Cellvibrio sp. PSBB006: one gene and its partner. Each later gene encodes a partner of the first gene's protein in a complex. Links are inferred from orthologs where the notes say so. Each region holds a gene or a part of one and is shown on either strand. Other genes may lie near its edges.

Region 1 (4,483 bases):
GCCTCTCAGTGGAATAAGTACACTGGCCAGGAAACGTGGCGGGCGCATGGACCACGCAACAACCAACCAAGCCAAACCAACCAGGGCAGCGACAGATAAAACTGCTGTCATACCCCAGTGCTGCAATATCCATCCACCAATCGCTCCGCCAGTAAAAACGCCCATTACCTGACTGGTGGCATAGATACCGGTGGCCGTACCCTTGGCTCCTGCCGGCGCAATCTTACTGACCATTGAGGGCAAGGTCGCCTCAAGTAAATTAAATGCAGCAAAAAACAGGAAGACCCCGACCAAAGTTAAAGGAAGATTGGGCGGCACACGCATCAGCATCAATTCCATCAACACCAGTAACGCCACAGCGCCCAAAAAAACCGGTTTAATCTGGCGGCGCTTCTCGGCCACAATGATAAACGGCAACATAACGACAAATGCTGCCGCCAGCAGAGGAAAATACAGCAAGCCATGATAATTGCGCGCGATATTCAATTGCTGCTCAAGGATCAACGGCAACACCATAAAGTTGGCCATCAATACAAAATGTAGCGAAAAGATTCCGAAATTCAGGCGTAATAAATCAGGATTCTTAAAAGTACGCCATAACAAAGCTGGCACTGCGCCGGCCTCACGCTGCCGTCGCGGCGCACTCACGGCCGGAACAGCCTTGAACAGGATGAAAATACCCACAACACCCAATATCGCCGTCAACCAAAAGATACTGGACACACCTGCCCATGCCGCCATCAAGGGGCCGACCGTCAGTGCAATCGAAAAGGAAACACCGATGGATGCACCAATAGTCGCCATTGCTTTGGTGCGGTTTTCCTCAGAGGTCAGATCGGTCAGCAATGCCATCACAGCCGCCGATACAGCTCCACCGCCCTGAAGGAACCGGCCAATGATTAATTCCATTACCGTTTCGGCTTGAGCAGCAATAACGCTCCCCAAAACAAAGATGATAAAGCCGGCAAGAATCACCGGTTTGCGGCCAATGCGATCAGACAAGACACCAAAGGGGATTTGCAGCAGAGCTTGGCTAAAGCCGTACGCGCCCAACGCCAGCCCTAAAAGGAACGGCGTACTACCACTGTAGTCAGAGCTGTACAACGCGAGGACCGGCAACAACATAAACAGACCGAACATGCGGAATGAGTAAAGTGCAGCCAGAGAAATAACGACGCGACGCTCAAAGGGAACCGGAGTTATTTGCACGGATAGTGATGCCCAAAGAAAAGAGGCGATTCTAGCAAGAGCGATGAGCGAGAGGCCAGCCAAATACGCGATTCCCGACCTTATCCACAGAAACACCTCTCCTGACAACTTTTGACAAGAGATTTCCGTATAATTGAACGCTTTGTCTTTCTTTCACCAGAGCAGATGTAAGGTGGTTAATGGATACGATTATCGTAAGGGGTGCTCGCACCCACAATCTCAAGAACATTGATCTGGATATACCGCGCGACAAGCTGGTGGTCATCACCGGCCCCTCCGGCTCAGGAAAATCCTCCCTCGCATTTGACACCCTCTACGCGGAAGGCCAACGCCGCTATGTCGAGTCGCTGTCTACTTATGCGCGTCAATTTTTATCCATGATGGAAAAGCCCGATGTCGACCATGTGGAGGGGTTGAGCCCGGCGATCTCCATCGAACAAAAGTCAACGTCGCACAACCCCCGCTCCACCGTAGGCACCATTACGGAGATTTATGATTACCTGCGCCTGCTCTACGCTCGCGTCGGTGAACCCCGCTGCCCCATCCACGGCGAACCCCTCGCCGCACAAACCGTCAGCGAAATGGTAGACACGGTCTGCGCCTTACCAGAAGGCACGAAATTAATGCTTCTCGCTCCGGTTGTCAGGGATCGCAAAGGAGAACATCTCCATATCCTGGAACAATTGAAACGCGATGGATTTATTCGCGCGCGCATTAATGGCTTATTGGTCGATCTCGACGATGCACCCAAGCTCGACAAAAAGAAAAAGCACAATATTGATGTAGTCGTGGATCGCTTCAAAGTGCGCGATGATTTGAAGCTGCGCCTTGCGGAATCTTTTGAGACAGCGCTGAACTTGTCTGAAGGTATTGCCAGCATCAGTTATATGGATGGCGAAGAAACTGATCGTTTGTTTTCCTCCAAACACGCCTGTCCCATTTGCGATTACAGTCTGAGCGAGTTGGAACCGCGACTGTTTTCCTTTAACAACCCGGCAGGCGCCTGCCCAACGTGCGACGGACTGGGTGTAAAACAGTATTTTGACGAAGAAAAAGTCGTGCATTTTCCTGAAGCCTCATTGTCCGAAGGCGCCATCCGTGGCTGGGACAAACGCAACGTCTACTATTTTCATATGCTTGCTTCGCTGGCCGAACATTATGGCTTTGATGTCGATACCCCTTGGAAAAAACTCAGACAAAAACAACGCGACGCGGTGCTTTATGGCTCAGGTAACGATGTAATTGAGTTTAATTACGTCAATGATCGTGGTGATATTTACAAGCGTAGCCATACCTTCGAAGGCGTACTGCCTAATATGGAACGCCGTTACCGGGATACCGAATCACAAATGGTGCGCGAAGAACTCGCGAAGTTTTTATCTACCGATCACTGTCCTGAATGCGAAGGCACTCGCTTGAGAGTTGAAGCACGACATGTCTTTGTTGATGAGCGAACGCTGCCGCAAATCACCGAGCTACCCGTAGCCGACGCGTATGCATATTTTCAACAATTGAAATTCAGCGGTCGCAAAGCCGGGATCGCCGATAAGATTTTAAAAGAACTGCGCGACCGATTTCGCTTCCTTGTAGATGTCGGCTTGAATTATCTGACACTCAATCGTAGCGCGGAAACCTTATCAGGCGGCGAGGCTCAGCGTATTCGACTTGCCAGTCAAATCGGTGCCGGGTTAGTCGGCGTTATGTATATCCTCGACGAACCGTCCATCGGCTTACATCAACGTGACAACGAACGCCTGCTTAAAACACTGACGCATCTGCGAGACTTGGGAAACACCGTCATTGTTGTTGAACACGATGAAGACGCCATTCGACAAGCCGATCATGTCATTGATATCGGACCCGGCGCAGGCGTGCATGGTGGTCAGGTCATCGCTCAAGGCGACGTCAAAAAAATTATGGCCAACAAAAACTCCATTACTGGCCAATACCTGAGCGGCAAACGCGAAATTGCGGTGCCGGAAAAACGTCATACTTTTAACCCGGAACAAGTGTTGAAACTGATCGGCGCCAACGGCAACAATTTGCAAGATGTGACCGTCGAGATACCTGTCGGCCTGATGACCTGCGTGACCGGCGTTTCCGGTTCCGGCAAATCAACGTTGATTAACGCTACCCTCCATCCGTTAGCTTCAACGGCGCTCAATGGTGCAAGCACATTAAAGGCCGCGCCCTACAAGGCTATTGAAGGCTTGGAATTATTCGATAAATGCGTCGATATTGATCAAAGCCCCATTGGAAGAACCCCGCGCTCCAACCCTGCCACCTACACCGGTATTTTTACACCGGTGCGCGATTTATTCGCGGGTACACAAGAGGCTCGTTCGCGGGGTTATCAACCCGGCCGCTTCAGCTTCAACGTTAAAGGCGGTCGTTGTGAAGCCTGCCAGGGAGATGGTGTAACCAAAGTAGAGATGCACTTCTTACCCGACGTTTACGTTCCTTGCGATGTTTGCAAAGGCAAGCGCTACAATCGTGAGACGCTTGAAGTTAAATACAAAGGCAAAAACATTCATGAAGTGCTGGAAATGACCGTAGAAGATGCGCATGCATTTTTTGAAGCGATACCAGCGGTTGAAAAGAAATTAAAAACACTGATAGATGTAGGTCTCTCCTACATTCGTCTCGGCCAGGCTGCAACGACGCTATCAGGCGGTGAGGCTCAACGGGTGAAGTTGGCCAAAGAGCTTTCAAAAAGGGACACAGGCAAGACATTGTATATCCTTGATGAGCCCACGACAGGTCTGCATTTCTACGATATCCAGCAGCTCCTGAACGTCCTGCACCGACTTCGCGACCACGGAAACACTATCGTGGTTATCGAACATAATCTGGATGTGATTAAAACGGCGGACTGGATTATAGATCTCGGACCCGAAGGCGGAAGCGGCGGAGGTCAGATCATCGCTACCGGCACGCCTGAAGATGTGGCCAAACACAAAGACTCCCATACGGGCAGGTTTTTAAAACCCATGTTACTGTCGGCAAAAGTACGCAATCAATCGAGCAAAAAAGTCAGCCCTAAAAAAGCAGTTGGTGCTACAAGGAAAAAATAACACGAGAATTGAACAAGCTAGGCCACGGATGGCTCAGGACGGGACACAGAAAACAAAAAAGCCAGGCATAAGCCTGGCTTTTTTGTTTGGGTACCTTCAGCCTTCAATTACTCGGCTTCTACCGCTGATTCAACTGACTGAACAGGACGATCAACCAATTCAACATAAGCCATAGGTGCCTTGTCGCCCGCACGGAAACC
Region 2 (6,505 bases), 1.0 Mb from region 1 along the record:
TCACTACCGTAATATTCGTGCAGATGGCTATCGTTCGCTCACTGAGGGTCAAGCTGTTGAATTTGAGCTGATGCAAGGTGAAAAAGGTTTACAAGCGGAAGATGTTGTTCCGCTTGTTTGATGGTAGTGATTGGTTGATCTGACAATCGAACCACCAGAAAAAACACCGGCAAATGCCGGTGTTTTTTCTGGTGGTTATGTTTTAATTCTACTTTGCTTATGGCGCCGTAACGTCTCCGCTTTGCGCGGGAGGGCTGTACGGCGTGATCTGGATAATCAGGCCGAATAACGGATGATCCAGATAATGCATCTCACTGCTGCGCATGCGGCGTTCCTGCTCCATCAATACAACTCTTTTCGTCAGATACGGCTCACTGAGATTCGATAGTGTTGTCTCGGTAGTCGGTGTATTCAGGTTTGTCCATTGGTCAAAGTCCGACATGTCATTGGTGGGCTCTGTGCGATCAGCGGCCAGTATTTCTGCGCGTAGTTGGCTCGGTGATGGTGGGAGTTGCGGCCATTCGCCGGGTGCCTGTCCATAATTGATTTCAAATTCGCTGAACCACAAATTGGTGCGCAGTTGCAGGTACTGCGCAACACTTAAGGTGATGCTGCCTTCCAGTTCATGGTGATTGCCAAATGCATTGCCGCCTTTGATCAAAATAGCCGGTGCACGTTTTTCACCGCCGATAAATTGCCGCCAGGCTTGATGGGCCAGGATGCGATAGCGCGGATCTCGCTGCAAAGCAGCGGCATGATTGCGTAATTTTTTATCGCTGCCGGGAAGCAAATAAAAAGGATCGCGCAGCAGGTCCACGGCGGCTTGCTGGGCAGAGTCGGCTGGCGTAAGTGAATCGGTTGCGTTGGCAGGGCTGTCCGGATCTTTCAATTCCACCCAGTTCAAGGGATAACCCAATTTGATATTGGTGGGCCAATGCTCCTGGGAATCCGGATTCTGCCGGGCGAACGCAACAATCTCTACCTGATACCAGCGCTGGTTATTGGATTGGGCTTGGCTTAAGGGGCTCAGGCTACTGATAACGGCTATGCCCAATAAGACAAATTGACGCAGTGAGTTGAATGCGATGGGAAACAGATTGTTGGCGCTATCGTTGATCATTTCTTTGCGGTTTCCTTGAGAGGTTTTGTCTTGGGCGTCGTGTCTTGTGCAGTATCCTTTGGCGTTAATCGATCCAATAATTCGTCCACCGTTTGCAGGCGCTTTTCAGTGCTTTCCATATCCAGTGTGAATTTCAGGAAGTTGGCGCCTTCCAGTTTATAAATATGCGGTTGCCTTTGTACCAGTTGGACAATCGTGTAAGGGTCGACATGGGTTTCGCTGGAGAATTCAATGCGTCCGCCACGCGCGCTGGCCTCCAGTTTGGTAATGCCGATATGTTGTGCCTTGATCTTGATCTGCGTTACGCGGAATAGATTCTTCGTTTGTTCTGGCAGAAGGCCGAATCGATCGATCATCTCTACTTGCAGCTCGCGCAAGTTTTCTTCTGTTTCAGCACCAGCCAAACGTTTATACATCACTAACCGCGTGTGTACATCGGGCAGGTAATCGCCCGGGATCAGCGCGGGGATACGCAGGTTTACGTCAATCACATCGTCCGACATATTGAGGCTCGGCTCTTTGCCTTGGCGAATGGCTTTTACAGCGCGATCCAGCATATCCATATAAAGCGAAAAACCAACGGTCTGGATCTGGCCGGACTGTTCTTCGCCCAGTAATTCCCCGGTACCGCGAATTTCCATATCGTAAGTGGCCAGCGTAAATCCTGCGCCGAGATCTTCCGCACTGGCAATGGCTTCCAGGCGTTTAATCGCATCGGCGGTCATGGAGCGTTTATCGGGCGTGAGTAAATATGCATAAGCCTGGTGGTGCGACCGGCCGACGCGACCTCGCAATTGGTGTAACTGCGCAAGGCCGAATTTGTCCGCACGATCAATAACAATGGTGTTGGCGCTGGGTACGTCGATACCGGTTTCGATAATGGTCGTACACAACAGGATGTTAAAGCGTTTGTGGTAGAAGTCCGACATCACCCGTTCCAGGTCGCGTTCACGCATCTGGCCGTGACCGATGCCGATGCGCGCTTCCGGAATGAGCGCTTGTAAATCCCGCGCGACCTTTTCAATGGTTTTTACTTCATTGTGCAGGTAATACACCTGACCGCCGCGCAGAATTTCCCGCAAAATCGCTTCTTTAATGGTGACTTCATCGTATTGCCGCACAAAGGTTTTCACCGACAGCCGGCGCGCTGGCGGTGTGGCAATAATGGATAAATCACGGATGCCGGCCATGGACATATTTAATGTTCGCGGGATCGGTGTGGCGGTCAAGGTGAGAATATCAACTTCAGCACGCAATGCTTTCAGTTGTTCTTTCTGGCGTACCCCGAAACGGTGTTCTTCGTCGATGATCAAGAGCCCGAGGTTTTTGTATTTGATATCTGGCTGTAGCAGTTTATGTGTGCCCACCACAATATCAATCTTGCCTTCAGCCAGACGCTCCTGAACCTCTTCCACTTCTTTGTTGGTGCGAAAGCGCGACAGTACTTCAATGGTAATCGGCCAATCGGCGAAGCGGTCTTTCAATGATTCGTAATGTTGTTGTGCCAGCAGCGTGGTGGGCGCAAGGATAACGACTTGCTTGCCACTGTGAGCGGCAATGAATGCTGCGCGCATAGCGACTTCGGTTTTACCAAACCCGACATCGCCGCATACCAAACGGTCCATAGGCTTGGGCGATAGCATATCGGCAATGACGGCCTCAATGGCACGCTGTTGATCCGGTGTTTCTTCAAAGGGAAAAGCACTGGCAAAGTTATCGTAAGCTATCTTCGGGTCTTCAAACGCGTGGCCCTTGCGTGCGGCGCGGCGCGCGTAAATATCCAGTAATTCAGCAGCGGTATCGCGAATTTGTTCGGCGGCTTTGCGTTTCGCTTTTTGCCAGGTTTCGCTGCCGAGTTTGTGTAGCGGCGCGAGTTCTTCATCGGAGCCACTGTAGCGGCTGATCAAATGAAGGTTGGTGACCGGCACATAGAGTTTTGCTTCGTCGGCATATTCCAGCGTTAAGAATTCATGGGTTTGATCATCGACGGTAATGGTTTCCAAACCGCGATAACGGCCTACGCCATGATCGATATGCACAACCGGCGCACCGGGTTTTAATTCGGTCAGGTTCTTGACGATGAGATCAGCGTTGTCCTGTACCTGCTTACGGCGTCGTTGTTGTTGTACTCGCTCGCCAAATAATTGCGACTCAGAGATCAACGCCAGCGCGGCCTGTGATCCCTGTGCGGTTTGCAATAAGCCCTGTTCGAGCGGTGCAACGGTGATCGCAAGCGTATCGGTTGCGGTGACAAATTCATGCCAGTTGTCGACCACCTTGGGGAGTTTGCGTATCCGCCCCAGTAGTTCCAATAAGGTTTCGCGTCGGCCGGCGGAATCGGCACAGAATAAAACGCGGCCATCAAACTCCATCAGGAAGGCTTGCACGGCGGCCAGCGGATTATCGGATTGCGCGCGAATGGGCAGGCTGGGCGGCAGATTGGTCGAAAAATTGTAGCGGCCTGCCTTCGCTTCTACCGGGGCGGCATCAACAAAAATACGGGAGAAGGGTTTCAATTGCGCAAACAGTTCTTCCATCGGAAGGTAGATATCGCGCGGTGGTAGTATCGGGCGCTGCGGGTCAACGCGGCGGCTTTCGTAACGGCGATACAGCTCAAGCCAAAAGTTTTCTGCGGCTTTCTCAATATCGCCCAAGGCGTAAATACAAGTGGATTCGGGCAGATACTCAAACAGTGTGCTGCATGTATTGAAGAACAGCGGCAAATAATATTCGATACCGGGCGGAGAAATACCCGCATTCACATCCTGATAAACCGGGCAGTCCTTGGAGTTAACGTCGAAGCGTTCATGCCATTGTTGGCGGAAAAACTGGATGCCGTTTTTATCGAGCGGGTATTCCTTGGCAGGCAATAGCTGGATGGTATCGACTTGCTGGATGGTCAGCTGTGTTTCCGGGTCGAAGGTGCGCAAGGTTTCGATTTCATCATCGAACAAGTCAATGCGATAGGGCAGGTCGCTGCCCATGGGATAGATATCAATCAGCGAGCCACGCACGGCAAACTCACCGTGTTCGAAAACTGTGTCAACGCAGTGATAGCCGGCTTTTTCGAGATTGCGGCGCAAGCTGCTGATATCAATTTTCTCGCCGCAGCTGACCATCAGGCTGTTGCCCATCAGGTAATCCTGGGGCATCAACCGTTGGAGCAGGGTGGTGATGGGTGTGACCAGAATCCCTTGTGTTACGCCGGGCAATTTGTACAGCGTGCTTAAACGTTCGGAGATGATGTCCTGGTGCGGTGAGATGGTGTCGTAGGGCAGGGTTTCCCAATCAGCCAGGTGCAGTACCGGTAAGGCGTGCTCGGCACTGGTAAAAAAACGTAATTCATTTTCAATGCGAATGGCGCTGCTGGTGTCAGCCGTCACGACCAGACTCAATCCGGCAAATTGACGTGCGGCGTTGGCAATTGCCAGGGTTTGAGCGCTGCCGTGAAGCTGTCCCCAGAAGTGTCGGTCACCGGGTTTGGCCTGGGGTGGGAGGGCATCGGGCTGGTATAAAGTCATAGTCAACAACGCAAAAATCTGAAAGGCGGCATTGTACCCGTCTTTGTTCGGAGCCTGTACCCGTCCGTGGGGCTGGATGCTGGAATTGAGGAATCTTGCCCGTTCAACAACAGTGAAGGTTCCTGTTGATGAACCTTTTGTGCATAAAAAGGGAGCATCGCTCTGGTCTTTGCCGGTTACGGTCTTTATAATTGCCGCGTTTTTATGGGCCACTAGCTTGTCAGTATGCGGTGTATGCTGGGGGTCACCTTGTGCAGCTCCGGGTCGGTTTAACCGACATTGACATCCTTGGCCTTGTGCCGGCGTATAAGACAGCAGGGTTTTATACCGCCAACCAGGGGACTAACGCGCAGCTTCCGATATCTTCCTAACTCAATCGGGTTCCAGCATTGTTGATGATGTTGGTTGAGCACATGCCGCGCGTTCAATATTCCTCACTATTAAGAGGCTCAGGCTTCGCTGAGCTAACGTTATCCAACGAGTGATTAGGCAGAGTCGTATGATAAAGATCCGTCGGGGATTGGATTTACCTATATCCGGTACGCCCGAGCAGACCATCGTTGATGGTCCCAAGGTCCGCTCTGTTGCTGTTATCGGCTTCGATTACCACGGTATGAAGCCCACTATGGCAGTACAGGCAGGGGACAAGGTCAAGCTCGGACAGCTACTATTTACTGACAAGAAAACAGAAGGTATCAGATACACCGCCCCGGCTGCGGGCACCGTATCGGCCATCAATCGTGGCGAAGGACGTGTGCTGCAATCAGTCGTTATCGATGTTGAAGGTGACGATGCTGAAGCTTTCCCAAGCTACAGTGCTGCTGAGCTGATGAGCTTGTCCGCCGAAACCGTGCGCGACAACCTGAATAACGCAGGATTGTGGGCAGCGCTTCGCACACGCCCGTTCAGCAAAGTTCCCGCGCTCGACAGCAAACCCCATTCCCTCTTTATTACCGCTACTGATACTAATCCCCTTGCAGCGCAGCCGGATCTCATTATCCGGGAGCACGCGGAAGATTTTGTTCACGGTATTACGGTGCTTGCTCACCTCACTGAAGGTAAGGTGTTCCTGTGCAAGGCACCGGGCGCTGATATTCCTGCGCCGAACAACGAGCGGGTGGTAGTGAAAGAGTTTGGTGGTATTCATCCGGCGGGTAATGCCGGCACGCATATTCATTACCTCGATCCGGTCAGCGCCACCAAGACGGTGTGGACTATTGGTTATCAGGACGTTATTGCCGTTGGTAAGTTATTTACGACGGGCAAACTGTTTACTGACCGCGTGGTGTCTTTGGCTGGTCCGCAAGTTGAACAGCCACGTTTGGTGCGTACCCGTTTAGGAGCCAGTCTGGAAGAATTGACCGCCGGACAATTGAAAGCCGGTGTCAGCCGCATCATCTCCGGTTCAGTTTTCGGTGGTCGCACCGCGCGCGGTGCCTTTGCCTTTTTAGGCCGTTACCACAATCAGGTCTCGGTATTGCTGGAAGGTAATGATCGTCCGATGCTGCACTACCTGCGTCCCGGTTTTGGTTTCTTCTCTACCTTGCGCATCTACACCTCAGGTCTGATCAAAGGTAAGAAATTCGGCTTCACCACCACGACCAACGGCAGTGAACGCGCGATGGTGCCGGTGGGCACTTACGAAAAGATCATGCCTCTCGACATCCTGCCGACTCAACTGTTGCGCTCTCTGATCGTCGGTGACACCGAAACGGCTCAGAAACTCGGTGCGCTGGAGTTGGATGAGGAAGATCTGGCGTTGTGTACCTTTGTGTGCCCCGGTAAATATGAATACGGCCCGATCTTGCGTGACAACCTCACCCTTATCGAGAAGGAGGGTTAATAGATGAATTTCCTGCGTAAT

What was found. The genes of interacting proteins can lie anywhere in the genome.
Region 2: the proteins of uvrA (region 1) and mfd are in contact, whole or in part, in a crystal structure (PDB 4DFC), measured with the Escherichia coli proteins. The link is inferred for Cellvibrio sp. PSBB006 from one-to-one orthologs.

The regions. Positions count from the first base shown.
Region 1 is NZ_CP021382.1:2,178,761-2,183,243, forward strand. What follows is about bases 1,016-4,483. They hold uvrA (excinuclease ABC subunit UvrA), read left to right. Parts: upstream 1,016-1,388; coding sequence 1,389-4,283; downstream 4,284-4,483. Other genes in these bases: CBR65_RS08975 (MFS transporter), read right to left, coding at 1,016-1,209; rplQ (50S ribosomal protein L17), read right to left, coding at 4,391-4,483. Also shown: more of CBR65_RS08975, read right to left, coding at 1-1,015. UniProt on the Escherichia coli protein: The UvrABC repair system catalyzes the recognition and processing of DNA lesions. UvrA is an ATPase and a DNA-binding protein. A damage recognition complex composed of 2 UvrA and 2 UvrB subunits scans DNA for abnormalities.
Region 2 is NZ_CP021382.1:1,146,867-1,153,371, reverse strand. What follows is about bases 917-5,001. They hold mfd (transcription-repair coupling factor), read right to left. Parts: upstream 4,642-5,001; coding sequence 1,117-4,641; downstream 917-1,116. Other genes in these bases: CBR65_RS04750 (CsiV family protein), read right to left, coding at 917-1,120. In the rest of the region: CBR65_RS04755 (cold-shock protein), read left to right, coding at 1-121; more of CBR65_RS04750, read right to left, coding at 218-916; CBR65_RS04740 (Na(+)-translocating NADH-quinone reductase subunit A), read left to right, coding at 5,141-6,484; CBR65_RS04735 (NADH:ubiquinone reductase (Na(+)-transporting) subunit B), read left to right, coding at 6,488-6,505. UniProt on the Escherichia coli protein: Couples transcription and DNA repair by recognizing RNA polymerase (RNAP) stalled at DNA lesions. Mediates ATP-dependent release of RNAP and its truncated transcript from the DNA, and recruitment of nucleotide excision repair machinery to the damaged site.